2 regions of the Streptomyces sp. NPDC051452 genome follow, and region 2 is predicted to be linked to the other one. Evidence: predicted binding sites of a transcription regulator. Region 2 holds the regulator's gene; the other holds the start of a gene.
What was found. Region 2 encodes HspR, which represses chaperone genes until heat shock. Its sites were predicted from a motif close to TTGAGNNNNNNNNNCTCAA; they were not measured.
Positions count from the first base shown of each region.

Region 1: lon (endopeptidase La) is a predicted target of HspR. The motif match lies at 10,298-10,316, and genes of this name have one in related genera.

Region 1 is NZ_JBITEB010000003.1:470,257-485,045, forward strand. Features, by position in the region: gene ACIBA9_RS11550 (helix-turn-helix transcriptional regulator) at 1-331, opposite strand, end outside; gene ACIBA9_RS11555 (DUF4097 family beta strand repeat-containing protein) at 333-1,244, opposite strand; gene ACIBA9_RS11560 (DUF6104 family protein) at 1,460-1,639, opposite strand; gene ACIBA9_RS11565 (multifunctional oxoglutarate decarboxylase/oxoglutarate dehydrogenase thiamine pyrophosphate-binding subunit/dihydrolipoyllysine-residue succinyltransferase subunit) at 1,785-5,603, opposite strand; gene ACIBA9_RS11570 (ATP-binding protein) at 5,907-7,022, opposite strand; gene ACIBA9_RS11575 (response regulator transcription factor) at 7,019-7,759, opposite strand; gene ACIBA9_RS11580 (spermidine synthase) at 7,872-8,549, opposite strand; gene ACIBA9_RS11585 (rhomboid-like protein) at 8,748-9,557, shown strand; gene ACIBA9_RS11590 (GNAT family N-acetyltransferase) at 9,666-10,226, shown strand; gene lon (endopeptidase La) at 10,339-12,759, shown strand; gene ACIBA9_RS11600 (lysozyme) at 12,881-13,705, opposite strand; gene ACIBA9_RS11605 (MarR family winged helix-turn-helix transcriptional regulator) at 13,947-14,438, shown strand.
Region 2 is NZ_JBITEB010000010.1:76,489-91,277, forward strand. Features, by position in the region: gene ACIBA9_RS23055 ((2Fe-2S)-binding protein) at 56-352, opposite strand; gene ACIBA9_RS23060 (helix-turn-helix transcriptional regulator) at 686-1,720, shown strand; gene ACIBA9_RS23065 (LuxR C-terminal-related transcriptional regulator) at 1,730-2,773, opposite strand; gene ACIBA9_RS23070 (sugar ABC transporter substrate-binding protein) at 2,944-4,050, opposite strand; gene ACIBA9_RS23075 (heat shock protein transcriptional repressor HspR) at 4,341-4,790, opposite strand; gene dnaJ (molecular chaperone DnaJ) at 4,796-5,971, opposite strand; gene grpE (nucleotide exchange factor GrpE) at 6,011-6,673, opposite strand; gene dnaK (molecular chaperone DnaK) at 6,670-8,517, opposite strand; gene ACIBA9_RS23095 (MraY family glycosyltransferase) at 8,612-9,631, opposite strand; gene ACIBA9_RS23100 (heterodisulfide reductase-related iron-sulfur binding cluster) at 9,930-12,209, shown strand; gene ACIBA9_RS23105 (RNA polymerase sigma-70 factor) at 12,400-13,347, shown strand; gene ACIBA9_RS23110 (antibiotic biosynthesis monooxygenase) at 13,344-13,670, opposite strand; gene ACIBA9_RS23115 (FG-GAP and VCBS repeat-containing protein) at 13,983-14,789, shown strand, end outside.

The sequences.
Region 1 (14,789 bases), on a different contig from region 2:
GCACGTCGGCCTTCATCTCGGCGGCCAGTTCCGCGACCGACTCCCGGATCTCCAGCTCCAGATCGGCCAACTCGCCGCCGCGGTCCGCCAGTTCGGCGCGGCCCGCGTCCGTGATGGAGTACACCTTGCGGCCGCCCTCGGTGGTGTGCCGGACCAGGCCCTCGGCCTCCAGCTTGGCCAGACGGGGGTAGACCGTGCCGGCCGAGGGGGCGTACAACCCCTGGAAGCGCTCCTCCAGGAGCCGGATCACCTCGTAGCCGTGGCGCGGGGCCTCGTCGAGCAGCTTGAGCAGGTAAAGGCGCAGGCGGCCGTGGGCGAAGACGGGGGGCATGTCAGAGCACCTTCTTGTCGGTCGAGCCGTCGGCCGGGGCGGGAACGGTGCCGGCGCCGCTGTCCGTGTCGCGCGGGGTCCCGGCCTCCCAGGGGGCGCTCTCCTCGTCCCGCGGCGGACGGCGCAGCAGGGCGATCGAACCCGAGACGGTGGTGGCGCGGAGCTTGCCGGTGCCCGCGCCGAGCCGACCGGTGACCTTGTGGGCGCCCCACTGGCCGTGCACCCGCAGCCCGTCGAAGGCGTTGGAGATCGTGCCGCTCGCCGTGTTGGCCTCCACCTCGGCGTCCGCCGGGTGCGGCAGCCGGACGGCGATCTCGCCGGAGACGCTGGCGAGGCTGACCTCCGTCGGCCCCTCCGGGTCCAGGGCGACCATCATGGAGCCGCTGACGGAGTCGGCGCGGACGGAGGGGCCGGAGCCCTCGACCACGGTGAGGTCCCCGGAGACCGACTTGAACCGCAGGGTGCCGGTGACCGCCTGGGCCTCCAGGTTCCCCGAGACGGTGTCCGCCTGGACCGGGCCCGAGACGCCGACCAGGGTGGTGTCACCGGTCACGCCCTTGATCGTGGCCTGGCCGCGGATGCCGGAGACGACCGCACCGGCGCCGACCACGCCCACCTCCACGCGGGTGCCGGTCGGGACCGCGAGGGTGACGACGGCGCTGCGGTTCCAGCCCTTGCGGTCGAGCCACTTCAGGAAGCCCTTCCAGGGCAGGTCCTCGTAGGCCACGGTGAGGGTGCCGCGCCGCTCGGTCACGAGCAGGGGCGGACCCTCGATCTCCGAGACCTCCAGCCGGGCGGGACCCTCGTCCGTGCCCACGATGTTCACCGTGCCGTTGACGACGCGGACGCGCAGCTCGCGCACCTCGGTGTCGAAGGTCAGCTTCTGCGGCTCGGCGACGGACCACTCGGACATGGGACCTCCTGGGCAGCACGGATGACGGGACGGATCGCGACACGCCATATCGCGTTCTCTGAGAAACACGATATATCGTGGACGAGGGAAGTCAAGACACCGTCACTCGCCCGTGGGACACAGCGCCCGACTCGTGCAAGAGCGCGCCAGGGCGCCCGGCTCGTGGAAGCGCCCTGCTCGTCCGAGCCGTCCGGTCGGCAGGCGGTGTGGGCGGACTACTCGTCGTCCTCGTCGTCCAGGCGGGCGAGCCAGGTCGCCAGACGCTCCACCGGGACCTCGAAGTCGGGGTTCAGGTCGACGAACGCGCGCAGCTGCTCGGCGAGCCACTCGAAGCTGATCTCCTCCTCACCTCGCCGCTTCTGCAGTTCTTCGATGCCTCGGTCGGTGAAGTACACGGGTGCTCTCCTGTGAGTCGGCCAGGGCCGGAGGCCGGGGGTCGATGCACTCCAGGGTATGCGGCGCCCCGCGCCGGAAGAGCCGAAGGGCCCGGCCCCGGTCCGTGCGGACCGGGGCCGGGCCCCTCGTGTGCGTGCCGGAGGCCTAGGCCTCGAACACCTCGCGCATCAGCTGTTCCTGCTCGGCCTGGTGGCGCTTGGCGGAGCCCACCGCCGGGGACGAGCCGTGCGGACGCGAGATGCGCCGCAGCCGCTCGCCCGCCGGGATGTCCGCGCCGACCGCCAGGTCCAGGTGGTCGATCAGGTTGAGCGCGATGAACGGCCAGGCACCCTGGTTCGCCGGCTCCTCCTGCGTCCACAGGTACTTCTCGGCGTTCGGGTACTTGTTGACCTCCGCCTGGAGCTCGGCACCCGGCAGCGGGTACAGGCGCTCGATGCGGATGATCGCCGTGTCCGTGGCGCCGCGCTTGCGCCGCTCGGCCTCCAGGTCGTAGTAGACCTTGCCGGCGCAGAAGACGACCTTGCGGACGGAGGCCGGGTCGACCGTGCTGTCACCGATGACGGGACGGAACTCGCCCGTGGTGAACTCCTCCGCCTTCGAGGCCGCGGCCTTCAGACGCAGCATCGACTTCGGGGTGAAGACGACCAGCGGCTTGTGGTGCGGGTTGTGCACCTGCCACCGCAGGAGGTGGAAGTAGTTCGACGGCAGCGTGGGCATCGCGACCGTCATGTTGTTCTGGGCGCAGAGCTGGAGGAACCGCTCGGGACGCGCGGACGAGTGGTCCGGGCCCTGGCCCTCGTAGCCGTGCGGCAGCAGCAGGGTGACGCCGGAGGTCTGGCCCCACTTCTGCTCCGCCGAGGAGATGAACTCGTCCACGACCGTCTGCGCGCCGTTGACGAAGTCGCCGAACTGGGCCTCCCACATCACCAGCGCGTCCGGGCGGGCCAGCGAGTAGCCGTACTCGAAGCCCATCGCCGCGTACTCGGACAGCAGCGAGTTGTAGACGTTCAGGCGGGCCTGGTCCTCGGAGAGGTACTGCAGCGGGGTGTACTCCTCGCCGGTCTCCCGGTCGATGAGCACCGCGTGCCGCTGGCCGAAGGTGCCGCGCTGGGAGTCCTGGCCCGCCAGGCGGACCGGGGTGCCGTCCAGCAGCAGGGAGCCGATGGCGAGGGTCTCGCCCATGCCCCAGTCGATCGTGCCGTCCTCGACCATCGCCGCACGGCGCTGCAGCTGGGGGAGCAGACGCGGGTGGACGGTGATGTGGTCGGGGACGTTGACCTGGGACTCGGCGATCCGCTTGACGACCTCCGCGGAGATCGCGGTCGGGACCGCGACCGGGAAGCCGTCCTGCGGCGCCTGGGTGTCGTCGGCGGCCGGCTGCGAGGTGGCCTCGCGGACCTCGGTGAAGACCTTCTCCAGCTGGCCCTGGTAGTCCTGCAGGGCCTGCTCGGCCTCTTCCAGGGTGATGTCGCCCCGGCCGATCAGCGACTCGGTGTAGAGCTTGCGCACCGAGCGCTTCTTGTCGATCAGGTCGTACATCAGCGGCTGGGTGAAGGCCGGGTTGTCGGACTCGTTGTGACCGCGGCGGCGGTAGCAGATGAGGTCGATCACCACGTCCTTGTTGAACGCCTGGCGGAACTCGAAGGCCAGACGCGCGACCCGGACGACGGCCTCGGGGTCGTCGCCGTTCACGTGGAAGATCGGGGCCTCGATCATGCGCGCCACGTCCGTGGCGTACATCGACGAACGCGAGGACTCGGGAGCCGCGGTGAAGCCGACCTGGTTGTTGATGACGATGTGCACGGTGCCGCCGGTGCGGTAGCCGCGCAGCTGCGACATGTTCAGGGTCTCGGCCACCACGCCCTGGCCCGCGAAGGCCGCGTCGCCGTGGATCGCCACCGGCAGGACCGTGAAGTCCGTGCCGCCCTTGTTGATGATGTCCTGCTTGGCGCGGGCGACACCCTCCAGGACCGGGTCGACGGCCTCCAGATGGGAGGGGTTCGCGACCAGGCTGACCTTGATCTGCTCGCCGTCCAGGCCGGTGAAGGTGCCTTCGGCGCCCAGGTGGTACTTCACGTCGCCGGAGCCGTGCATCGACTTCGGGTCGAGGTTGCCCTCGAACTCGCGGAAGATCTGCGCGTACGACTTGCCGACGATGTTCGCCAGGACGTTCAGCCGGCCGCGGTGGGCCATGCCGATGACGACCTCGTCCAGCCGCGACTCGGCCGCGGAGTCGATCACCGCGTCCAGCAGCGGGATGACGGACTCGCCGCCCTCCAGCGAGAAGCGCTTCTGGCCGACGTACTTCGTCTGCAGGAAGGTCTCGAAGGCCTCGGCCGCGTTCAGCCGGCGCAGGATGCGCAGCTGCTCCTCGCGCTCCGGCTTGGAGTGCGGGCGCTCGACGCGGTCCTGGATCCACTTGCGCTGCTTGGGGTCCTGGATGTGCATGAACTCGATGCCGGTGGTGCGGCAGTACGAGTCACGGAGCACGCCGAGGATGTCGCGCAGCTTCATCATCGACTTGCCGGCGAAGCCGCCGACGGCGAACTCGCGCTCCAGGTCCCACAGGGTGAGGCCGTGCTCGGTGATGTCCAGGTCGGGGTGCTTGCGCTGCTGGTACTCCAGCGGGTCGGTGTCGGCCATGACGTGGCCGCGGACCCGGTAGGAGTGGATCAGCTCGAAGACGCGGGCGGCCTTGGTGACGTCGTCGTCGTGGCTGGCGTCGATGTCCTTGAGCCAGCGGACCGGCTCGTAGGGGATGCGCAGCGCCTCGAAGATGTCGTCGTAGAAGCCGTTCTCGCCGAGCAGCAGGTTGGCGACCTGGCGCAGGAACTCGCCGGAGGCGGCGCCCTGGATCACCCGGTGGTCGTAGGTCGACGTGAGCGTCATGACCTTCGAGATGCCGAGCTTGTTCAGGGTGTCCTGGCTGGTGCCCTGGAACTCCGCCGGGTAGTCCATGGAGCCCACGCCCATGATCACCGACTGGCCGGGCATCAGCCGCGGCACGGAGTGGACGGTGCCGAGGCCGCCGGGGTTGGTCAGGGAGACCGTCACGCCGGTGAAGTCGTCCATCGTCAGCTTGCCGTCGCGGGCGCGGCGGACGATGTCCTCGTAGGCCTGCCAGAACTCGAAGAAGTTCAGCGTCTCGGCCTTCTTGATGGCGGCCACGACGAGCTGGCGGTCACCGTTCGGCTTGACCAGGTCGATGGCCAGGCCGAGGTTGACGTGCGCCGGCTTGATCAGCGTCGGCTTGCCGTCCTTCTCGCCGAAGGCGTGGTTCATCGCCGGCATGGCCTTGATGGCCTGCACCATCGCGTACCCGATGAGGTGCGTGAAGGAGATCTTCCCGCCGCGGGCGCGCTTGAGGTGGTTGTTGATGACGATGCGGTTGTCGAACAGCAGCTTCACCGGGACCGCGCGCACCGACGTGGCGGTCGGCAGCTCCAGCGAGGCGTTCATGTTCTTCGCGACGGCGGCCGACGGGCCACGCAGCGTCACGTACTCGGGGCCCTCGGGGGCCTCCGCGGCGGGAGCGGCCTTGGCCTTCGGCTGAGCGGGCGCCTGTGCGGGTTGCGCCGGCTTGGCCGGGGCGGCGGGAGCCGCGGTCGCGGCGGGCTTCGCCGCCGCGGGGGCCGGGGCGGCGGCCTGGGGGGCCGCGGGCTGCGCCGGCGGGGCCGGGGGCCGGGACGCCGGAGCCGCGGGCTGCGCCTGCGGAGCCGATGGGGTGGTCCCTGCGGCCCCCGCGGCCGCAGTACCCGCCGGAGCCGGGGTGGCAGGAGCACCCGGCTTGTAATCGGCGAAGAAGTCCCACCAGGCGCGGTCGACCGAATTCGGGTCCTGGAGGTACTGCTGATAGATCTCGTCGACGAGCCACTCGTTGGGACCGAACGCCGCTGCGGGGTTCTTCCCGGTGGCTTGGTCCTCGGTCGAGACGCTCGGGTTACTGGGGGACTGTGGCGACACGGCGGCAACCGCCCTCTTCCGCTTCACAAGGTGATGGACAGCGGGAATAAAGGCTACGCCTCCCAGACCGGGAAGGTCAGGTCGGGCCCGTTCATCGTCGTGTAAGTCACATCAGAAATCTTGTTTCAGGGCTTGATATGGCGGGAAACAAGTGTGGTTCCGCATACGGAAGAGTGCACCGGCACCGGCCCTGCGCGCCTTCGTTCGACGGGTGGCGCGGGCCTGTCCCTGATCACACGTGCCGAGCTGCGCTAAGACGGCGGCGACTGCCGTGGATCTTGTGCTTCCGGTTCGAACTTTACGTCAACTTGAAGCGGAGGGCAGACCCGGAAGGGTGACGATGATCCGACAGCCTCGTTCGGATTCGGCCACACCGATCCGGCCGCCGTGCAGATCCACCGCCCACCGGGCGATCGCCAGCCCGAGTCCCGTACCGCCGTCGCTGCCCGGTCCGTGCGGTCGGGTCACCGCGCCGCGGTTGAACCGCTCGAACACCCGGTGCCACTCCGACCTGGGGATTCCGGGACCCTCGTCCAGGACCTCCAGCTCCAGGGACCGGGGCTGCGGCCCGCGCCGCGCCCGCACCGTCACCCGGCCGTGCGGCGGGCTGTGCTTGACCGCGTTGTCGATCAGGTTGGCGACGACCTGGTGGATGCGCTCCGGGTCGGCGTGCGCCGTCAGCTCCGGCGGGGAGACGTCGAGGTGCAGATGGACGTCCGTACGCGTGTGACCGCCCGAGCCGGAGGCGATCCCCGCGCGCGCGGAGGCGACCATGTTGGCCTCCTTCAGCACGCCCGACAGATACGGCCACACCTCGAACCGCCGCGTCTTCAGCGGTACGACTCCGTTGTCGAGTCGGGAGAGGTCCAGCAGCGTCTCCACCAGCCGGCCGAGCCGCTCGGTCTGCCCCAGCGCCGTGCGCATGGTCTCCGGGTCGGCCTCGGTGACGCCGTCCACGATGTTCTCCAGCACCGCGCGCAGACCGGCGATCGGGGTCCGCAGCTCGTGCGAGACGTTCGCCACCAGCTCCTTGCGCTGCCGGTCCTGGGCCTCCAGCTCGTCGGCCATGAGATTGATCGTCCCGGCCAGGTCGCCCAGCTCGTCCCGGCGGTTGTCGCGCACGCGGCGGGTGTAGTCGCCCTGCGAGATGGACCGGGCGACCGTGTTCATCTCGTCCAGCGGCATGGTGAGCGAATGCGCCACGAACTGCGTGATCAGCAGTGTGGCGATCATCGAGAAGACCGTGATGAAGCGCAGCTCCGTCTTGGTGTGCACCGCGATCATCGACAGACCGGTGGTGATCAGCACCGAGATGACGACCAGCGCGCCCAGCTTGGTCTTGATCGAGAACGGGCGTACGCCGCCCCAGGGGTCCACCCGAGGGCTCCTCCGCGTGGCCTGGCGCCCGCCGCCGCTCATGGTGTCGGCGTCTCCAGCGCGTAGCCCACGCCGTGCACCGTGCGGATCCGCTCGGCGCCGATCTTGCGGCGCAGTGCCTTGATGTGGCTGTCGACCGTGCGGGTGCCCGAGGCGTCCGCCCAGTCCCACACCTCGGCCAGCAGCTGCTCCCGGGAGAGCACCGCGCGCGGGGTGTTCGCCAGGCACACCAGCAGGTCGAACTCGGTGGGCGTCAGATGCACGTCCTCCGACTTCACCCGCACCCGGCGCTGCGCGTGGTCGATCTCCAGCTCGCCGAGGCGCAGGATGCCCGAGCGGGGCGTGGAGGCGGCGATGGTCGCCCGCTCCACGCGGCGCAGCAGCACGTGCACACGGGCCGCCAGCTCCCGCATCGAGAACGGCTTGGTCATGTAGTCGTCGGCGCCGACCCCGAGCCCGACCAGCATGTCGGTCTCGTCGTCCCGCGCGGTGAGCATCAGCACCGGCACCGGCCGCTGCGCCTGCACCCGCCGGCAGACCTCGAGCCCGTCGAAGCCCGGCAGCATGATGTCGAGGATCAGCAGGTCGGGCTGCCAGGCCTCGGCCGTGTCGACGGCGGCGGGACCGTCGCCCGCGGTCTGCACGAGAAATCCCTCGGCACGGAGCCTGGCCGCGATGGCGTCGACGATCGTGGGGTCGTCCTCGACCACCAGCACCCGGCGCTGGGCACCGGGGGTCGTCGTGGCCGCGCCGCTCTGGGAGGTGTGTGTCTGCTCCATCGCCCGCCCCTGTTGTTGCTTTCCGGAATCCGTGGGGTGATCCCATGACTGCGATTGACGCTTGAATGATCTGCGTCAGGGCAGCACATTACGGGGACTCACCGCGCTGTCGCTATCCAGGCCGGACGGCGAGATGAACGACGTCGGGAACGCCCCGGGCAACGGGCACCTCTTCGGTACGCACCTGTCGGAACCCGGCATTCCGCAAGGTTCCTTCAAATTCCGGAGAGGGTCGCGCCGACCACACCGCCAGTATGCCGCCGGGTCTCAACACCCTTGCGCAGGACGCGAGTCCGGCCGCCGTGTAGAGGTCGTCGTTGCCCTCCGTGACGGTCCATCCCGGCCCGTTGTCGATGTCCAGACACAGCGCGTCGAACGTGTCCGAAGTCTCATTGACGTACCTCACGAGATCCGCTTCCACGATCTCGGAGCGCGGGTCGGCGAGCGCGGCGGCGGACAGTCCGGCCAGCGGGCCGTCGCGGTGCCAGTCGACGATGGCGGGCTCGCGCTCCACGACCACGATCCGTCCCCAGCGTGCGTCGGCGGCCGCATGTGCGAGTGAGAATCCCACGCCGAGGCCGCCCAGCAGCACGTCCGGCGCCGGGCGTCCGTCCAGCGCGGCGTGCGCGGCGTCCACCAGCAGGCGCTCCGAGCGGCCGTCGGAAGTGTCCATCAGGAAACAGCCGTTGGCGATGATCTGGAGCAGCGCGCCGTGCCTGCGCAGCACCACCTCGCCGTAGGGGCCGTGGCGCCGGTCGAGGATCACGGGGGAGTCGTGCACGGCGGTCATGGGCCCATCCTGCTTCAACAAGGCCTGGCGTTCACGGGAATTACGGATGACCAGCCGTTCGGCGGAGGCCTCCCGGACGGGGCCCGGACGCAGCCGGAGCGTGAGAGGTTGCTGTGAATCCGCTCTCGGGTGGCGTCGGTCATAGACAGCGGCCCGATGATCGCCAAGGGTGGAGCGCGACGGAAGGAGCGCCTCACCGTGGAACGGATCGCGACGGGCCCCGCGACGGCCATGTCCCCGCCGGGCGCGCCCCTTTCCGGCGCCCCCGCCGCCTTTCCCGCACCGGCGGTCCCCGGACTGCTGGACGGCATGCCGCGCCAGCGCGGCCCGGCGCCCGCCGCCGAGCCGGCCGGCACCGCCCCGGCCGCGCGCTGGTGGCGCCTGCTGCCCATCCCGGCCGGCGCCCCGTTCACCTTCGCCTACGCCGCCCTCCTGGCCGTCACCTCCGTGGTCGCGGCGCTGGCCGACCCTGCCGTCGTGCACGCCCTGCACCAGGACTCCAGCACGGACGTGGCCCATCTGCTGAGCGCCCCCGTGCCGGTGCTGCTGGCGAGCGCGGTGTGGATCGCGGGCGGGGTCGTCTCGCCGTACGCGCTGGCCTTCCTGGTCGTGCTCACCGCGCTGGAGCGGCGGATAGGGGGGACGCGTACGGCCTGTGTGTTCCTCGCCGGGCATGTCCTGGCCACGCTCGCCACCGAGGTCCCGGTGGGCATCGCGGTCCTGTGCGGGCACCTTCCGGGGACCTCCCTGCACCGCCTCGACTACGGCATCAGCTTCGGCGTCGCGGGCAGCGTCGGCGCCCTGGCCGGGCTGCTCGGGCCCTGGCTGCGCTGGCCCCTGCTCACGCTGGTGGGCGGGACGCTCCTGAACGACCTGATCGTCTTCGCGGACCCGATGACCAACTGGGGCCACCTCATCGCCCTCGCGACCGGTGTCGCCGCCTGGCCGCTGGTCCGCCGCTGGCAGCGGACCCCCGCACCGGCGCTCGCCGTAGCCGTACCCCGGTAGACCTCCGCCGGCCGCCGGCGCGACACACCCCGGGGTGGGGCCCGGGCCGGTGGCTTGGTCGGTCCGCGAGCCTTGATCGCCGCCGAGCGCGCTGGTTGTCTGGCCGGCATGATCGAACTCGGACCCGTCGCCTGGCCACCCGCCCCGATCAGGACCCGGAGGCTCGTGATCCGTGAGCCCGAGGCCCGGGACCGCGCGGCGTTCATCGACCTCCTTGCGTCGCCGGAGGTGCACACCTACCTCGGCGGCCCACGCGCGCGTGACGAGCTCGAGCGCGAGATGCCCGAGGTGCCCGAGCGGTGGCCCGGCAGTTTCGTCGTCGATCTCGATGGGGCGATGATCGGCCACATCCTGCTCAGAAGAGCGCACGGGAACCGTCGCCCGGCTGCCGCGGGGAAGGTCGATCTCGGCTACCTGTTCCTGCCGCGCGCGTGGGGACTCGGATACGCCGCCGAGGCCTGCGAGGCGGCCCTGCGCTGGTTCGACGGCGTCCTTCCCGGCGAGCCGGTCGTGCTCCACACCCAGACCGCCAACGTCGGCTCCATGCGCCTCGCGGCGAAGCTGGGATTCACCGAGGTGGAGCGGTTCCGGGCCTGGGACGCCGAGCAGTGGCTCGGCCTGCGATCACCCGGCACGAACTCCGCTCGAGTGCCGGGTCCACCCGCGTAGGGCAATCGACTGTCAGCGACCGATCGCTCAGAGCGAACAGCGGTCTGGGAACAATCATGGGCTCCCCAGCATTGAGTCGGCATAGCTCAAGTTGACTGCCTAAGGGGAGATCATGGCTGCTGAGTCCACGGCGTTCACGCTCGTCCTGCCCGTGCTGCCGCTCGACGACGAGGTCGTGCTGCCCGGGATGGTGGTTCCGCTGGACCTGAGCGACGCCGAGGTACGGGCCGCGGTGGAGGCCGCCCAGGCCGCCGCCCGGTCGGAGCCCGGGAAGCCCAGGGTCCTGCTGGTGCCGCGCATCGACGGGACGTACGCGAAGACCGGTGTGCTGGGCACCGTCGAACAGGTCGGCCGGCTGGCCGACGGCGACCCCGGGGCGCTGATCCGTGGCCGCAGCCGGGTGAGCATCGGCGCCGGCACCACCGGTCCCGGTGCCGCGCTCTGGGTGGAGGGCACCCGCGTCGAGGAGACCGTGCCCGACCCGCTGCCCGGCCAGACCGTCGAACTCGTCAAGGAGTACAAGGCGCTCGCCACCGCCTGGCTGAAGAAGCGCGGCGCCTGGCAGGTCGTGGACCGCGTCCAGGCCATCGACGACGTCTCCGCGCTCGCCGACAACTCCGGTTACTCACCGTTCCTGACCATCGAGCAGAAGGTCGAGCTGCTGGAGACCGCCGACCCGGTGGCCCGGCTGAAGCTCGCCGCGCAGCAGCTGCGTCACCACCTCGCCGAGCAGGACGTGGCGGAGACCATCGCCAAGGACGTCCAGGAGGGCGTCGACAAGCAGCAGCGCGAGTTCCTGCTGCGCCGGCAGCTGGAGGCGGTCCGCAAGGAGCTGCGCGAGCTGAACGGCGAGCAGGAGGGCGAGGAGTCCGACGACTACCGCACCCGCGTGGAGGCGGCCGACCTGCCCGAGAAGGTCCGCGAGGCCGCCCTGAAGGAGGTCGACAAGCTGGAGCGATCCTCCGACCAGTCGCCCGAGGGCTCGTGGATCCGGACCTGGCTGGACACCGTCCTGGAGCTGCCGTGGAACGAGCGGACCGAGGACGCGTACGACATCCAGGGCGCCCAGGCCGTGCTCGACGCCGAGCACGCCGGGCTGGAGGACGTGAAGGAGCGCATCACCGAGTACCTGGCGGTGCGCAAGCGGCGCGGCGACCGGGGTCTCGGTGTGGTCGGCGGGCGGCGCGGCGGTGCGGTGCTCGCCCTGGTGGGCCCGCCCGGCGTCGGCAAGACCAGCCTGGGCGAGAGCGTCGCCCACGCGATGGGGCGCAAGTTCGTCCGGGTCGCGCTCGGTGGCGTCCGCGACGAGGCCGAGATCCGCGGCCACCGCCGTACCTACGTCGGCGCGCTGCCCGGCCGGATCGTGCGGGCCGTCAAGGAGGCCGGGTCCATGAACCCGGTGGTCCTGCTGGACGAGATCGACAAGGTGGGCTCGGACTTCCGGGGCGACCCGGCAGCGGCCCTGCTGGAGGTCCTGGACCCGGCCCAGAACCACACCTTCCGTGACCACTACCTGGAGGTCGAGCTCGACCTGTCGGACGTGGTCTTCCTCGCCACCGCCAACGTCCTGGAAGCCATCCCGGAGGCGCTCGCCGACCGTATGGAGATCGTCCGCCTGGACGGTTACACCGAGGACGAGAAGATCGTCATCGCCCGCGACCACCTGCTCCCGCGCCAGCTGGAGCGGGCCGGCCTCGCCGACGACGAGGTGACGATCGACGAGGGCGCGCTGCGCAAGCTCGCCGGCGAGTACACGCGCGAGGCGGGCGTGCGCAACCTGGAGCGGTCGGTCGCCCGACTGCTGCGCAAGGTCGCCGCACAGCACGAACTCGGCGAGCGCGAGCTGCCGTTCACCGTGCGGGACGAGGACCTGCGGGGCCTGATCGGGCGCCCGCACCACGTGCCCGAGTCCGCTCAGGACCCGGCCGAGCGCCGCACCGCCGTCCCCGGCGTGGCGACCGGCCTGGCGGTCACCGGCGCGGGCGGCGACGTGCTCTTCGTGGAGGCGTCCCTGGCCGACCCGGAGACCGGCGCGGCCGGTCTGACCCTGACCGGCCAGCTGGGCGACGTGATGAAGGAGTCCGCGCGGATCGCGCTGAGCTTCCTGCGCAGCCACGGCGCCGAACTGGAACTGCCCGTGGGCGACCTGAAGGACCGGGGTGTGCACATCCACTTCCCGGCGGGCGCGGTCCCGAAGGACGGTCCGAGCGCCGGCGTCACCATGACGACGGCCCTCGCGTCCCTGCTCTCCGGCCGCCTGGTCCGCACGGACGTGGCCATGACCGGCGAGGTCTCGCTGACCGGCCGGGTGCTGCCCATCGGCGGCGTCAAGCAGAAGCTGCTGGCCGCCCACCGCGCCGGGGTGACCACCGTGATCATCCCCAAGCGCAACGAGCCCGACCTGGACGACGTCCCGGCCGAGGTGCTGGACAAGCTCGACGTCCACGCCGTGACCGACGTGCGCCAGGTCCTGGAGCTGGCGCTCGCGCCCGCCGGGAGCGGGGCGAAGCCGGAGGTTCCCGTGGCGGCGTGACGGACGTCATGGGACGGATGGAGGCCCGGGTTCCGTGAGGACCCGGGCCTTCGCCATGCCGGAGCCCGGTCGGGTCCGGGGGCGGTTCGCCCCCGGACGGGCGGGATTCCCGCGGTGGGCGCTAGCCGTTGGCGAGGGCCTGTACGCGGTCCAGGGCGCCGTTGAACTTGTCGTGGTCGCCGACGGTCGGACCGGAGGAGGTGTACTGCCACATCGTGTAGTACGACCAGCCGGCCGGCAGCGCGCCGGGGTCCGCGGCGTACCGGGCGATCCACAGCGGGTCGTTCGCGGCGAAGCCGGCGTAGTCGCCGGTGCACTGGGTCCACCAGCTGGCGGCGGTGTAGATCACCGGGTAGCGGCCGGTGCGCGCCCTGTAGGTGTTGACGAAGTCCGCGATCCAGCTGGTCATCTGGCTCGCGGTCTTGCCGTAGCAGGCGGCGCCGTAGGGGTTCCACTCGATGTCGAGGGTGCCGGGCAGGGTCTTGCCGTCCCGGGACCAGCCGCCGCCGTGGTCGACGAAGTAGTTGGCCTGGGTCGCGCCGCTGGTGGTGTCCGGGGTCGCGAAGTGGTAGGCGCCGCGGATCATGCCGACGTTGTAGGCGCCGTTGTACTGCTGCGCGAAGTACGGGTTCGTGTAGTACGTGCCTTCGGAGCCCTTCGTGTACGCCCAGCGCACCCCGCTGTTCCACAGGGTCGACCAGGCGACGTTGCCCTGGTAGGCGGAGACGTCCACGCCCTCGGTCTGGGTGGCGTCGCCGGTGCTGGGCGCGGAGCCGTGGCCGTCGTGCGCGAGGACGCCCATCCCCAGGTAGGCGGAGCCGCGGCTGGGCGTGGTCGCGGCCTGGGCGGAGGTGAGGGGCAGCGTGAGGGCGAGCGCCGCGAGCAGGGCCGTGACGAGGGCGGCGAGGGGGCGTGGGTGGGCGGGACCGGGTCTGTGCACGGGCATGACGTGCCTCCGGGTAACGAGGTGGGGGGACCGTGGCGGTGACCGATGCGTGGGGAGTCGTACCACTGGCGTGGGCATGCCATTGGTTGCCTGATAAAGAAGCTACGCACGTAGATGTCGGCGTGGGAAGGGGGTCCGGGCGCCGCCGTTGGTCTACGCCTGCGAAATACTGACCGAGCTGGGGCGATGACGACGCATGACAGAAACTTTCAGGACCGCGAAACCGATCAGGGGTACCGACGTGCACGAGGACGCGAACGGCGACGCGGGAAGCGTCTTGGGCGAGGTGACGCCGAGGGGCCCGGACCAGGAGTTCCTGACGCTGGAGCGCGAGTTGACCGTGCTGCTCCGGCGCGCCCGGGCCAACCAGGGCGAGATGGCCCGCGAGGTCCATCCCGACCTGGAGTCCGCCGCGTACGGGCTGCTCATCCGGCTGGACGAGCTGGGCGGACAGCGGGCCACCGAACTCGCCGCCTACATCGGCGTGGGCAAGGCCACCATGTCCCGCCAGCTACGCGCCCTGGAGGAGCTGGGGCTGATCACCCGCCAGCCCGACCCGGCCGACGGCCGCGCCTGGCTGGTCACCCTCACCGACGAGGGCCGCCGCCGGGTCGGCACGGTACGCGAGGCCCGCCGCGCCCGTTACGTCAGCCAGCTCGCCCACTGGGACCGCCGTGAGGTCGCGGAACTGGCCCGCCTGCTGCACCAGTTGAACGGCGTCATGGAGAGATAGCCCACCGCCCCCCGGGCGACTGGGACGCCCACCGTCTCCCGTCCGGTGCCGGCTCAGGCGTCCCACGGTCCCCCGAGTGACTGGGACGCCCGCCGTCTCCCGTCCGGTGCCGGCTCAGGCGACCATGGCGCGAAGCACCCGACCGGCCCGCCCGAGCCGACACCCCGCGGGCCCCGCGGCCCGCCCCCGGCGCGGATCCGGCCCCCACGGTGCGGCGACCAGCCCCGCCCGGCCCCGGGCCGAGGGGCGCTCGGCCGCCGGACGCCTGGGGCCGTCGTACAGAGCGACGAGCCCGGCCCGCCCCCGGACGCCGCCCTGTCCTGCCCGTCCGGTGACGGCTCAAACGACCAA
Region 2 (14,789 bases):
TGACGCCGCTGCGGGGGGAAGCGCCTGAGCGATCTTTTACGACGGGGGAATCGCGTCAGGCACTGCGGGGGGTGGCCGAGATGGTCGTCAGATCGGGATCCGCCGGCTCGGTCAGCCGGTGGTCCCGCTGGTCCAGGTTCACAAAGATCATTCCGTACCGGATGGCGCACCGTACCGGTTGCGGTGCGCCGCGCGGTTTGCGCAGGCACCGATAGGCCCGGAGGTCCTCGTCGTCGTCGCGGGTGACGACGACGGGCTCACCGAAGACGGTCACCATCAACGAGTCACCGCTGTGGGGGATGGCGGTGACCAGGTCGATGAAGTGCCACCCCGAGCGATAGGCGGTGGCCATCTCACGCCGGAAGGATCGGTCGTCTGGTGGAGTGGTCACGTCAACTCCAGGCGCTGTCGTCCGTACCGACAGAGCTGTCACCACTCACAACCCCAGTGGTCGCCGTCAACGACCAGGCACTGTCCGCCCGGCTGTCGCCCTTCGCATTGGAGAGGCCGTTCAGCATTCCGAAGGCCACAACGGCGGAGAAGGCGGCGACAAGCACCGAGCGAAGCATTCTCTTACGCATAGTCGGCTTCGTCCTCACTTGAAGGTCCCCTCTTCCCCCGTCGGATAAGACGATGGCTCATTCAGGCACGTCATGACCACACAATCAGTGCATCATGTTCCTGCATGTTCAGGACCCTGGGGGGTGGAGACTTAGTGTCAGACCAGACCAAAGCGGGACATCCCCATGCGGTGACGGAGATGTGCGAGGCAGGTGGACGTCTCTACGCGAACGCACTGCGCACGGGACGCATCGCACGCGCGGACGCGGAATCCGCCCCGTGCCTGATGGAGTTCGGCCTGCTCCAGCCCGATCCCGACGACGCCAACTGGCTCCGCCCGGTTCCCCCGACGGTCGCCCTCGCCCAGCGGCTGGGCCCCCTGGAACGCGAGATCACCGAACGCCGGCAGCTGTCCATAGAACTCGCCGGTGTCTTCGAGCCCTTCATGGCGCTGAGCGCCCAGGCGACCACCTCCACGCATTCCATCACGGTGCTGGAGGGTCTCGACCGCATCAACACCGCGCTCGACCTGGCGACCGCACAGTGCCAGAGCGAGATGCTCACGGTCCAGCCGAGCCACCGCCACCCGGAACGCCGGCTCGTAGCGGCCCTGGAGCGCGACAAACCACTGATCGAACGCGGTGTCCGGATCCGGACCCTCTACCAGCACACCGCCAGGTACAGCCCCGAACGGCTGGCGTACGTCGACCAGTTCGCCAACGGCAAGGCCGAGTACCGCACCATCGACGAACTCGTCGAGCGCCTCATCATCTGCGACGAGACGGTCGCCTTCATCCCCATACGCGACGACCGCCAGGTCGCCCTGGAGCTGCGCCACCCCGGACTGGTCCGCTACCTGGTCAAGGTCTTCGAGTTCATGTGGAGCCGGGCGGTCCCGCTGAGCGCCGGCACCCCCTACGAGACGGCCGCCGACGGCATCACGGACATCCAGCACTCCATCGCCAAGCTGCTGGTGGAGGGCCATGTCGACGAGGCCATCGCCCGCCGGCTGGGCATGAACGTGCGCACCTGCCGCGCCCATATCGCCAAGCTCGCCCAGGCCCTGGGCAGCGGCAGCCGCGCCCAGCTCGGCTATCTCATCGCGCAGTCGGGGCTCCTGGACAAGACCACCGCCCTCCCACCGACCGACCCGGCCTAGGGCCCGGCCTCACAGGGCGGTCGGGGCGTCCTTGTCGGGGGCGGTGAGGGCGCCGGCCGGGCGACTCGGGCGGTGGCCGTCCAGGCCCACCTGGGCGATGCGTACACCCAGCTGGGTGCGGCTCGCGGCGCCCAGCGTCTCCGACAGCCGGGCGATGTGCGCCCGGCAGGTGCGCACGCTGATGCCCAGCCGCTCGGCGATCACCGCGTCCTGGTGGCCCTCCGCGAGCAGCGCGGCGATGGACTGCTCACGGTGCGAGATGCCCTCGATCCCGGTGTCGGGCAGCGCGGCGGTGAGCGGGATCGCCAGCCGCCACAGCCGCTCGAAGACCGTCACCAGGTACTCCACGAGCGCCGGGTGGCGCAGCTCCAGGGCCACCGTACGGTCGGTGTTGGCGGGGATGAAGGCCACCGTGCGGTCGAAGAGGATGAGCCGGTCGATCACCTCGTCCAGGGTGCGCGCCTCGACCGTGTCGCCCATCAGCTCCAGATAGTTGAGCAACCCCTGCCCGTGCCGGGCCACATGCGTGTACAGGTCGCGCATCCGCACGCCCCGGCCACGCAGCGCCAGCGCCCGGTGCAGCCCCTCGGTCAGCTCGGCCTCACGCCGGATGCCGCCGGGCTGCACGGTGAGCACCTCGGTGGTGCACGCCTCGGTCGCCTCGTCCATCGCGGCCTGGATGCGGGGGAGCCCGTCCAGCACCCGGATGGCACTGCCCTCGGCCGGTGCCGCCAGCGCGTTGAGCTGCCGGCCCAGGTCCGCGTACCACTCGAACGCGGCCACCGCCGAGCCCACCCGCCGCTGGCTCTCGCTGACCTCGTCGTAGACCCCGCGCAGCAGCCTGGTCATGACCTCCTGCGGGGAGGTCGGCACCAGCCAGTCCATGTCGTCGGGATCCGGGTGCAGCAGGGCCAGTTCCAGCAGACAGGGCACCGGTTCGGCGTCCGTGCGCGGCACCCGCCCCCGGCGTACGGCGCGGGAATAGACACGGTCCCCGGCCCCGCACAGCCGGTCGGCACCGTGAGGGTGTTCCTCCGCCCCGTGCCCGGCCATCGCCCATTCCACCCCCGGTGTGCTGCCACTTCCGCAGCGCAACTATGCGCGGCGCCGACCGGGTCCGCAACACGGCTCTCCTCACAAGGGTCGCCGTAAACCCCTGTTCCGACCGGTTTCCGCCAGGGCCTCGGACGTCGGCGAGACCCGGGGAGCCCGCCGGCATCGGATCACTTCAGGCCAATCGCCGCGCAGGCCGCCTTGTACTTGGCGGTGCAGATGTCGGCGACGGTGTAGATGCCGTCCTCGATGACCGTGTCCTTGATGCTGTCCTTGGTCAGGGCGCTCACCTGGACCAGCTTGGACGGGATGTTCTTGGTGGTGGGGCTGTCGACCTTGTCCTGGGTGAGGGCGTCGAACTGGATGTCCTTGCCCTGGATCTTGGCGACGGCCATCTGCGCGGCGGCCTCGGCCTCGTCCGGGTAGGACTTGTACACGCTCATGTACTGCTCGCCTGTCACCACCCGCTGGACCGCGTCGAGTTCGGCGTCCTGGCCGGTGATCGGGGGCATGTGGGTGACGCCGGCCGCCTCCAGGGCCTTGATGACGCCCCCCGCCATCCCGTCGTTGGCGGCGTAGACGCCGGCGATGTTGCCCTTGCCGATCTTGGCGATCGCCTTGGCCATGTTGGCCTGGGCGTTCTCCGGCTTCCAGTCCTTGGTGTCGTAGGAGTCGGCGATCGTCACCTTGCCGGTCAGCTCGGACAGGGCACCCTGCTTGAACTGCTTGGCGTTCGGGTCGGTGAGCGAGCCGTTCATCATGACGATCTTGTTGGAGGTGCCCGCCTGCGACCCCAGCGCCGCCAGCAGGGAACGGGCCTGCACCTCGCCGACGAGCTCGTTGTCGAAGGAGATGTAGGCGTCGATCGGACCCTCGGCGAGGCGGTCGTAGGCGATGACCGGGATGCCCGCGTCCTTCGCCTTCTTCACCCCGTCGACGACGGCGTGCGCGTCGACGGCGTCGAGCAGGATGACGTCGACCTTGTCGGCGATCATCTGCTGCAGCTGATCGGCCTGCCGGGTGGCGCTGGCGTCGGCGTTGGCGTACTCGACCTTGCCGTGCTTCCGGGTGAGTTCGGCCACCTTGTCCCTGATGATGGGGTAGTCGAACTTGCCGTAGCGGGAGTTGGCCTTCTCCGGGAGCAACAGGCCCACGGTGATGTCGTTGCCCTTGCTCGGGCTCGCGCTCGCGCTGTCCCCCGTCGCGTTCAGCACGCCGCAGCCGGCGAGCGAAAGGGTCATCGTGGACGCGGCCACGGATATGGCGATACGACGCATTCGAGGGCTCACTTCAGGTGCGTTCCGGACGTGGGTGCTGCAATACGACCCAGGTGTCTGAAAAGACAACGCGCAGGCCACACCCGGCGTCAAGCGGAATCACTTAACGAGTCCGCAACACCACGCTCAGCTGCGCCTGTGAAGATTGCGCGGAATCACCTGCAAGCACTCTTTACGGACCCTCCACGTAAAGGAAGTCCACCGGATGGGCAAAGAACGGGACAGGGAAGGGCCCGCGGACGCTGACGCCCGCGGGCCCTTCCCACGCTGTTCCGAGACCCCGGCGGAGGTCAGTCCGCGTGCTGCCGCTTGGGCCGCCACACCACCAGCGCGCTGGTCTGCTGGACCTCCTGGTAGGGGACCAGGTCCCGGCGGTAGGAGGCGTGGACGGCGGCCTCGCGCTGGCGCATCGCGGTCGCCGCGCCGTCCAGCGCCGCCTGCATCTCCGCCATGCGGGACTGCAGGGCGGCGACCTGGTTCTCCAGTTCGATGATCCGCTTGATGCCGGCCAGGTTGATGCCCTCGTCCTGTGACAACTGCTGCACCTGGCGGAGCAGTTCGATGTCACGGGCCGAGTAGCGCCGGCCCCGGCCGGGGGTGCGGTCGGGGGAGACCAGGCCCAGGCGGTCGTACTGGCGCAGCGTCTGCGGGTGGAGTCCGGACAGCTGGGCCGCCACCGAGATGACGTAGACCGGGGTCTCCTCGGTCAGTTCATACGGATTACGCCGACGGCCGTCCATCACTCTCAGGCTCCCTTCGCGGCCTCGAACAGCTCCGCCCGCGGGTCCTCGCCCGCGGTCGCCTCGCGATACGCCTCCAGCGCGTCACGAGCCTTCCCCGACAGGTCACCCGGAACACTCACCTCGACGGTGACCAGCAGATCGCCACGCGTGCCGTCCTTGCGGACCGCACCCTTGCCCCGCGCCCGCATCGTACGGCCGTTGGGGGTGCCGGGTGGCAGTTTCAGGGTGACGGGGGGTCCGCCCAGGGTCGGTACCCGCACCTCGCCGCCGAGGGCCGCCTCGGTGAACGTGACGGGCACGGTGACGGTGAGGTTGTCGCCCTTGCGCCCGAACACCGGGTGCTCGCCGACGTGCACCGCCACGTACAGATCGCCCGCCGGTCCGCCCCGCTCGCCGGGAGCGCCCTTGCCGCGCAGCCGGATGCGCTGCCCGTCGGTGACGCCGGCCGGGATGCGGACCTGCATCGTGCGGGAGGACTTGGCACGGCCACTGCCCTTGCACTCCATACAGGGGTGCTCGGCGATCAGCCCGCGGCCCTTGCAGTCCGGACAGGGGTCGGTGAGCGAGAAGCCACCGCCCGAGCCCCGGGCGACCTGCCCGGTGCCGACACAGGTCGGGCACACGCGCGGTGTGCCGTTCTTGTCGCCGGTGCCGGAACAGGCCTTGCAGGGCTGCTGAGACGTCATCCGCAGCGGGACCGTCGCCCCCTCGATCGCCTCGGTGAAGCTGAGGGTGACCTCGGTGTCGATGTCCTGGCCGCGCCGCGGCTGGGTGCGTGTCGTCCCCGCGCCACCGCGGTTGAACAGACCCCCGAAGACGTCGCCGATGCCGCCGCCGAAGCCGCCGCTCTGCGCGCCGCCGCCCGCGCCCCCGAAGAGGTCGCCCAGGTCGAAGTTGAAGGAGCCGCCGCCGGCGCCCGGCCCGGGGCGGAAGCCGCCGTTGCCGAACAGGGCGCGTGCCTCGTCGTACTCCTTGCGCTTCTTGGGGTCACCGAGCACGTCGTTCGCCTCGGAGATCTCCTTGAAGCGCTCCTCGGCCTTGACGTTGCCCTTGTTGGCGTCCGGGTGGAACTCGCGGGCGAGCTTCCGGTACGCCTTCTTGATCTCGGCCTCGGTGGCGTCCTTGGGGACGCCGAGAACCTTGTAGTAGTCCTTCTCGATGAAGTCCTTGGTACTCATCCTCGACGTCCCTCCTCTCCTGCCTCGCTGGTGATTACGTCAGCCCTCCTCCGGGCCACCGTTCTCCTTGTCGTCGGCCTTGGCCGCCTCGGTGTTCTCCTCGGCGTCCTCGGCCTTCACGGTCTGCGCGCCGGGCTGCGGTTCGGCCACGGCCACCCGCGCGGGGCGGATGGTGCGCTCGCCGATGCGGTACCCGGGCTGCAGGATCGCCACGCAGGTCGTCTCGGTGACGTCCGGCGCGTAGGAGTGCATCAGGGCCTCGTGGATCGTCGGGTCGAAGGGCTCGCCCTCCTTGCCGAACTGCTGAAGGCCCATCTTGGCCGCGACGGTCTCCAGCGACTCGGCGACGGACTTGAAACCGCCCACCAGTTCGCCGTGTTCCCGCGCGCGGCCGATGTCGTCGAGCACGGGCAGGAGTTCGGTCAGGAGGTTCGCGATGGCGATCTCCTTGACCGCGACCCGGTCACGCTCGACACGGCGGCGGTAGTTGGCGTACTCGGCCTGGAGGCGCTGGAGGTCCGCAGTGCGCTCGCCGAGCGCCGTACGCACCTGGTCCAGCTGGGCCACCAGACCCGCGTCTGCGTTTACGTCCCCGGCCGGGGCCGCCCCCTCCTCGGGAGCGGCCTTCGGCTCGGCGTCTTCGGGGGTCGCGCCGGAGGGGACGTCGGGCTTCTCCTCGAAGCCCGGGGTCTCCTCCGTCACGCGGCACCGTCCTTGCGCTCGTCGTCCACGATCTCGGCGTCGACGACGTCGTCGTCGGCCTTGGCCTCGCCGGCACCGGCCTCACCGGCACCGCCCGCGGCCTGCGCGCCCTGGGCGTCGGCGTACATGGCCTGGCCCAGCTTCTGCGAGACGGCGGCGACCTTCTCGGTGGCCGTGCGGATCCCGGCGGTGTCCTCGCCCTTGAGGGCTTCCTTCAGCTCGCCGACCGCGGCCTCGACCTCGGTCTTGATCTCACCGGGGACCTTGTCCTCGTTGTCCTTGAGGAACTTCTCGGTCTGGTAGACGAGCTGCTCGCCCTGGTTGCGGGTCTCGGCGGCCTCGCGGCGGGCGTGGTCCTCCTCCGCGTACTTCTCGGCCTCCTGGCGCATCCGGTCGACCTCGTCCTTCGGCAGCGAGGAGCCGCCGGTGACGGTCATCTTCTGCTCCTTGCCCGTGCCCAGGTCCTTGGCGGTCACGTGCATGATGCCGTTGGCGTCGATGTCGAAGGCGACCTCGATCTGCGGGACGCCACGCGGGGCCGGCGGCAGACCGGTCAGCTCGAACATGCCGAGCTTCTTGTTGTACGCCGCGATCTCGCGCTCACCCTGGTAGACCTGGATCTGCACGGACGGCTGGTTGTCCTCGGCCGTCGTGAAGATCTCGGACCGCTTGGTCGGGATCGTGGTGTTGCGCTCGATCAGCTTGGTCATGATGCCGCCCTTGGTCTCGATACCGAGGGACAGCGGGGTGACGTCGAGCAGCAGGACGTCCTTGACCTCACCCTTGAGGACACCGGCCTGGAGCGCGGCGCCGATGGCGACGACCTCGTCCGGGTTGACGCCCTTGTTGGCCTCGTTGCCGCCGGTCAGCTCCTTGACGAGCTCGGCGACGGCGGGCATACGGGTGGAGCCGCCGACGAGGACGACGTGGTCGATCTCGCCGAGCTGGATGCCGGCGTCCTTGATGACGTTGTGGAACGGCGTCTTGCAGCGCTCCAGCAGGTCGGCCGTCAGCTGCTGGAACTGGGCTCGGGTGAGCTTCTCGTCCAGGTGCAGCGGGCCCTCGGCGGACGCGGTGATGTACGGCAGGTTGATCGAGGTCTCGGTGGACGAGGACAGCTCGATCTTGGCCTTCTCGGCGGCCTCGCGGAGGCGCTGGAGGGCCATCTTGTCCTTGGACAGGTCCACGCCGTGACCGGACTGGAACTGCTTGACCAGGTAGTCGACGACGCGCTGGTCCCAGTCGTCACCACCGAGGTGGTTGTCACCGTTGGTGGCCTTCACCTCGACGACGCCGTCGCCGATCTCCAGCAGGGACACGTCGAACGTGCCGCCACCGAGGTCGAAGACGAGGATCGTCTGGTCGTCCTTGTCGAGGCCGTACGCGAGCGCCGCCGCGGTGGGCTCGTTCACGATACGCAGGACGTTCAGACCGGCGATCTCGCCGGCCTCCTTGGTCGCCTGACGCTCGGAGTCGTTGAAGTACGCCGGGACGGTGATGACCGCGTCGGTCACCTTCTCGCCCAGGTAGGACTCGGCGTCCCGCTTCAGCTTCTGCAGGATGAACGCGGAGATCTGCTGGGGGTTGAAGTCCTTCCCGTCCAGCTGGATCTTCCAGTCGGTGCCCATGTGGCGCTTCACCGAGCGGATGGTCCGGTCCACGTTCGTGACCGCCTGGCGCTTGGCGACCTCGCCGACGAGCACCTCACCGTTCTTCGCGAAGGCGACGACGGACGGCGTGGTCCTGGCACCCTCGGCGTTGGTGATGACGGTGGGCTCGCCGCCCTCCAGAACGCTGACGACGGAGTTAGTCGTGCCCAGGTCGATGCCGACCGCACGTGCCATGGTTGATTCCTCCAGCTGACTTGAGTGGAACAGACTCAAGTGTGCACGAGCGGACGCCATGGGTCAACAGACCTGAGCCAACCGGACTCAAGTCTTATCCGTTCCTTACACGCAACTGCCCCGTGACCTGCGGGGATGCCGCTCGCCGGGGTGGTTGAACCGGGAGCCGGAAGAGGGCGAGCACCACCAGTAGCGCCCCTCCCCCCACCCACAGCGCGGCCTCGCTCCCGGTCCATCCGGAGTGCACGAGCACCCCCACGACCACCGAGGCGAAGGACGCGGCGCCCAGCAGCACGACGGACGCCTGCGGGGTGAGCCCCAGTCGGCGCAGCCGGTGCGCGAGATGGTCCGGCCGCCGCCTCAGCAGCGGATGCCGGGCCGCCGTCCGGGCCAGGACCACCAGGGCGGCGTCGGCGGCGGCGACCGCGCCGAGGCAGAACACCACCGCCGCGCTCGGCCCGATCGCGTACCCCGCGCGCGTGAAGACCACGGACGACGACAGCAGGAAACCGGTGAACAGCGACCCGCAGGCGCCGAGGCCGACCCGCGCGGGGTGCCAGTTATGCATCAGGAACCCGGTGAGGGCGGCGGCGAACACGCTCAGCAGCACGGCGAGCCCGTCCATCACCTCGGCGGCCGCGCAGGCGCCCGCCCCGAACGCGGTGATCACCCCGACCGTCCCGGCCAACCCGTCGGCGTGGTCGAGCCCCCTGAAGGCGAGGGCGGAGAGCACGATCCAGGCCACGGCCGCGGCCCCGCCCAGCACCCCCGTCTCGTCGTACGGCACCACACAGGCCGCGGCGACGACCGTACCGGCGACGAACACGCGCGCGCGAAGCCGCCACACGTCCGCGACCAGCCCCAGCGCGGCGAGCGCGGCGGCGGCGACCAGCAGCCTGCCGACCCCGTCCCCGAGGGGCGCGACGCGGGTCCACTCCCCCACCCAGGCGACCAGGCAGGTGACGATCACCACGGAGAGCCCACCGAGCACCGGCAGGGGCCGCTGTCGGCGCCGGTCGAGGATGCCCAGCCGCAGCGCGGGCACCCTGAGCAGCGCCGCCAGCACGGCGGCGAGGAGGAGGGCGGCGGTTGCGGCTGCGATCCCGTAGAGCACGGCTCTAAGGTAGGGGCGAATGTAGCAATTCGGTATGAATAACACGATCGGATTGCCTGCCGGCTACGCCAGTCGTACGTATGGCCCACTCGGGGTCCACGCGTGGCCGCGCGCGCGTGGGCCGTGCGTGGACCGCTCGCGGGCCCGATCGGCGCAGGAAAGGCGACCCTCAGCGACCCAGATCACCCCGCGGGCCGCTGCATCCGGAAGGAAGATGAGGGTAGTCTCAGACGGACTGCATAAGTTACCGCTTAGTAATGTCGCTCGGTTCAATATCGAGGCCGCCCCAGGAGCCCCAATGCAACTCGCCGCGATCATCGTGTCGCTGGTCCTGATCGTGGTCGGCGCGGCACTGTTCGGCCGCGCCCTCCTGCAGATCTTCAACTTCATGCGGCTGGGCCAGCCGGTCCCGGCCGGCACGAGGACCAACGATCCCACACAGCGCACCATCACCGTGGCCAAGGAGTTCCTCGGCCACACCCGCATGAACCGCTGGGGCATCGTCGGGGTGGCGCACTGGTTCGTGGCGGTGGGCTTCTTCACCCTGCTGCTGACGATCGTCAACGCCATCGGGCAGCTGTTCCAGGCCGACTGGATCCTGCCGGTCATCGGCGACTGGGCGCCGTACAACGTCTTCGTCGAGTTCATCGGCACGATGACCGTGCTGGGCATCCTCGTCCTGATCGCCGTCCGGCAGCTGAGCAAGCCGAGCAGGCCCGGCCGCAAGTCCCGGTTCGCCGGATCCAACTTCGGCCAGGCGTACTTCGTCGAGACCGTCATCCTCATCGTCGGCGTCTGCATCTTCACGCTGCACGCCCTGGAGGGCGCCCAGCACCACGTCGACGGCTACGAGGCCTCGTTCTTCATCTCGTACCCGGTCGTCGCCTGGTTCCGCGGCATGGACGTCTCCACGCTCCAGAACCTCACCTACTTCTTCGCCGGCCTGAAGATCGCCACCTCCTTCATCTGGATGATCGTGGTCGCGCTCAAGACCGACATGGGTGTGGCGTGGCACCGGTTCCTGGCGTTCCCGAACATCTGGTTCAAGCGGAACGCGAACGGTGAGACCTCGCTGGGCGGCCTGCTGCCGATGACGTCGGGCGGCAAGCCGATCGACTTCACCGACCCCGGTGACGACGACGTGTTCGGCGTCTCCCAGGTCGAGCAGTTCTCCTGGAAGGGCCTGCTGGACTTCTCCACCTGCACCGAGTGCGGCCGCTGCCAGTCGCAGTGCCCCGCCTGGAACACCGGCAAGCCGCTCTCCCCGAAGCTGCTCATCATGTCCCTGCGGGACCACGCCCACGCCAAGGCGCCCTATCTGCTGGCCGGCGGCGGCAAGACCATGGAGGGCACGGAGAAGGCCTCCGAGGAGCAGCTCAAGGACGTCCCCGCCGCCGCGCTGGCCGAGGCCGAGCGCCCGCTGATCGGCACCGCCGAGGAGAACGGCGTCATCGACCCGGACGTGCTGTGGTCCTGCACCACCTGCGGCGCCTGCGTCGAGCAGTGCCCGGTGGACATCGAGCACGTCGACCACATCGTCGACATGCGCCGCTACCAGGTGATGATCGAGTCCGCGTTCCCGTCCGAGGCGGGCACGATGCTCAAGAACCTGGAGAAGAAGGGCAACCCCTGGGGCCTGGCGAAGAAGCAGCGCCTGGAGTGGACCAAGGAGGTCGACTTCGAGGTCCCGGTCGTCGGCAGGGACATCGAGGACCTCACCGAGGTCGAGTACCTGTACTGGGTCGGCTGCGCCGGCGCCCTGGAGGACCGCGCGAAGAAGACCACCAAGGCCTTCGCCGAACTGCTGCACATCGCGGGCGTCAAGTTCGCGATCATGGGCGGCGACGAGAAGTGCACCGGTGACTCCGCCCGCCGCCTCGGCAACGAGCCCCTCTTCCAGGAGCTCGGCATGGAGAACGTCGCCGCGCTGAACATGGCGTTCGGCGAGGACGACGAGGACGAGGGCACCAGGAAGCCCAAGTCCGTGAAGAAGATCGTCGCGACCTGCCCGCACTGCCTGAACACGCTCGGCAACGAGTACCCGCAGCTCGGCGGCGACTACGAGGTCATCCACCACACCCAGCTGCTCCAGCACCTGGTCGACGAGGGCAAGCTGGTTCCGGTCACCCCGGTCGAGGGCATCATCACCTACCACGATCCCTGCTACCTGGGCCGCCACAACAAGATCTACACGCCGCCGCGCGAGATCATCGGCAAGGTCCCGGGCCTCAGGAACGAGGAGATGCACCGCCACAAGGAGCGCGGCTTCTGCTGCGGCGCCGGCGGCGCGCGGATGTGGATGGAGGAGCGGATCGGCAAGCGCATCAACAACGAGCGCGTCGACGAGGCCCTCTCCCTCAACCCCGACATCGTCTCCACCGCCTGCCCGTTCTGCCTGGTCATGCTCACCGACTCGGTCAACGGCAAGAAGAACGACGGCAAGGCCAAGGAGTCGATCCAGGTCGTGGACGTCGCCCAGCTCCTGCTGGACTCCGTCCGGACCCCGGTCCCCGACGACGAGCCCCCCGCCGGCACCGCCGACTCGCAGAACGAGCCGGAGCCCGAGCCGGTGAAGTGACGACGGCCCACCCACGTACGGCGCCCCCTGACCCGCACAGGCAGGGGGCGCCGTCGCATGTACGGCGCGGTGTGCACGGGTGGGTCTACGCGCGTGCGTCCCCGCGCATGTCACAGACGGGACCGCCGTCTCGTCCCCAGGGCGTACGGCCAGGGTCATGGCCACCGGCGAGCACGGAGGGGGAACCGCGATGAGCAGTACCGAGGAGTTCCAGGAGCTACGGCCGCTGCTGTTCTCGATCGCCTACCGGATACTCGGCCGGGTGGGCGAGGCGGAGGACGCGGTCCAGGAGACCTGGCTGCGCTACGAGGCCTCCCCGACGCGCCCCCGGTCGGTCAAGGCGTTCCTCTCGGCCACGGTGACCCGGATCGCGATCGACGTACTGCGCTCGGCCCGGGTCCGCCGGGAGGCGTACGTCGGACCCTGGTTCCCCGAGCCGCTGCTCGCCGACCCCTACGAGGACCCGGCGCGGTCCGCGGAGCTGGCCGACTCGGTGTCGATGGCCGCCCTGTTGCTGCTCGAACGGCTCAGCCCGCTGGAGCGGGCGGTGTTCGTCCTGCGGGAGGTGTTCGACTTCGACTTTCCCGAGGTCGCGTCGGCGGTGGGCCGCTCGGAGGCGGCGTGCCGCCAGCTGGCCGTGCGGGCCCGGCGCCATATGTCCGAGGGGCGGCCCCGTTTCGAGGCGGACCGCCGGGAGCGTCAGGAACTGGCGTCGCGCTTCTTCGAGGCTCTCCGCGAGGGCGATGTCGCCGGCCTCCAGGTCCTCCTGGCCGCCGACGTCTCGATGACCGGCGACGGCGGCGGGAAGGCCCCCCAGCTGGCGCGTGCCGTCGTCGGCGCCGAGAAGGTGGCCCGGCTGCTCGCCGTCGCCTTCCCCCGGATGGCCCGGGCCGAGGTGACCCTCGAACCGCGGGAGATCAACGGCCAGCCGGGCGCGATCGTCCGGGACCGCGACGGCGCGGTCCTCAACGCCCTGACGCTCGACGTACTGGACGGCCGCATCCAGGCGATCCGCACGGTCCTCAACCCCGACAAGCTGGGCCATCTGGGCCCGGTGGGAGACGCCTGGGCGGTCGACCGCGAGATCCGCCGCAGGCCGAGCCGCCGACCGGGCCCCGGGGGACGGGGAGACGCCTAGGCCCCCTTGGGTCCCGCCTGCTGCACCACGTCGAAGGACCACAGCGTGGAGCCGGAGGCGGCGGGCCGGGGCCGCTCGCCGCCCTCGCCGCCGCCCTGGTGCGCGGACTTCATCGGCCCCTCCATCCACGCCTGGAAGGACTCCTCGTCACGCCAGCGCGTGTACACGAGGTACTGGTCGGTGCCCTCGACGGGCCGCAGCAGCTCGAACCACTCGAAGCCGTCGGAGTTCTCCACGGCGTGGGCCCGCGAGGCGAACCGCTTCTCCAGCGTCTCCCGCTGCTCGGCGGGAACGGTCAGCACGTTGATCTTCACTACGCTCATGCACCCATCCTGTCCCACCACGGTCCCCGGATCACGCGAAGGTCCGTCCCGTACCTCCCGGTCTCGTGGTCGCCACGCGGATCGGGAAGCGAACAGAGGGAGTACCGGGGGGAAGGGCCGGCGGCCTCGGGGGTTCGACCGGATTCGAAAGAAACACCGAACCCGCGTACAACCCTCCAGCCCCCGCGCAGGTCTCTTGATCGCCGACCGCCCGGTGAACCGCGGTACGACTCGCGGCGAATGCGGGCAGTCCGCACCCCATCGACTGTGGATGTCCGCCAGGCATCCCCCGCATGCCGCAGGAGAACCCGCATGCACAAGCACAGGCGTCTCGCCCTCGCGACGGCCACCGCGGCCGCGCTGACGGGCGGCCTGCTCACCTTCGCCGCCTCACCCGCGACCGCCGCCGACTCGGCCACGGTCGCCAAGGCCGACTTCAACGGCGACCACATCGGCGACGTCGCGGCGTCGGCGCCCGGCGCCTACGTCAACGGTCACAAGGACGCCGGCCAGGTCGTCGTGCTGTACGGCACGACCACCGGCGTCTCCGCCGCCAAGCGCACCACCATCAGCCAGGACACCACGGGCGTCCCCGGCACCGCCGAGGCCGGCGACGGCTTCGGCCGTGAGACGGCGTTCGGCGACTTCAACGGTGACGGCTACGACGACCTCGCCATCGGCAGCCCGAACGAGAAGGTCGGCAGCGACACCAACGGCGGCGACGTCGTGATCCTCTGGGGCTCCAAGAACGGCCTGACCGGCAAGTCCGGTCACGTGGTCGACCCGGCCGCCTCCTCGCACGACTACTGGGGCAAGGATCTCGCCGCCGGCGACTTCGACGGCGACGGCAAGACCGACCTGGTCGTCGGCAGCTCCTCCGCCACCCTCTACCTCTACAAGGGCGGCTTCAGCGGCTCCGGTACGCCGGGCAGCCTGACGACCGTCAAACCGCCCATCCAGAACGGCAGCAACGACTACCCGTTCGGCCCGCTGAGCCTGACCGCCGGTGACATCAACGGCGACGGCCGCACCGACCTCGTGGTCGACGGCTACGAGACCAAGTCGCAGTACGGCTGGAACACCAACTACTGGCTGCCCGGCTCCGCCAACGGTCTGAGC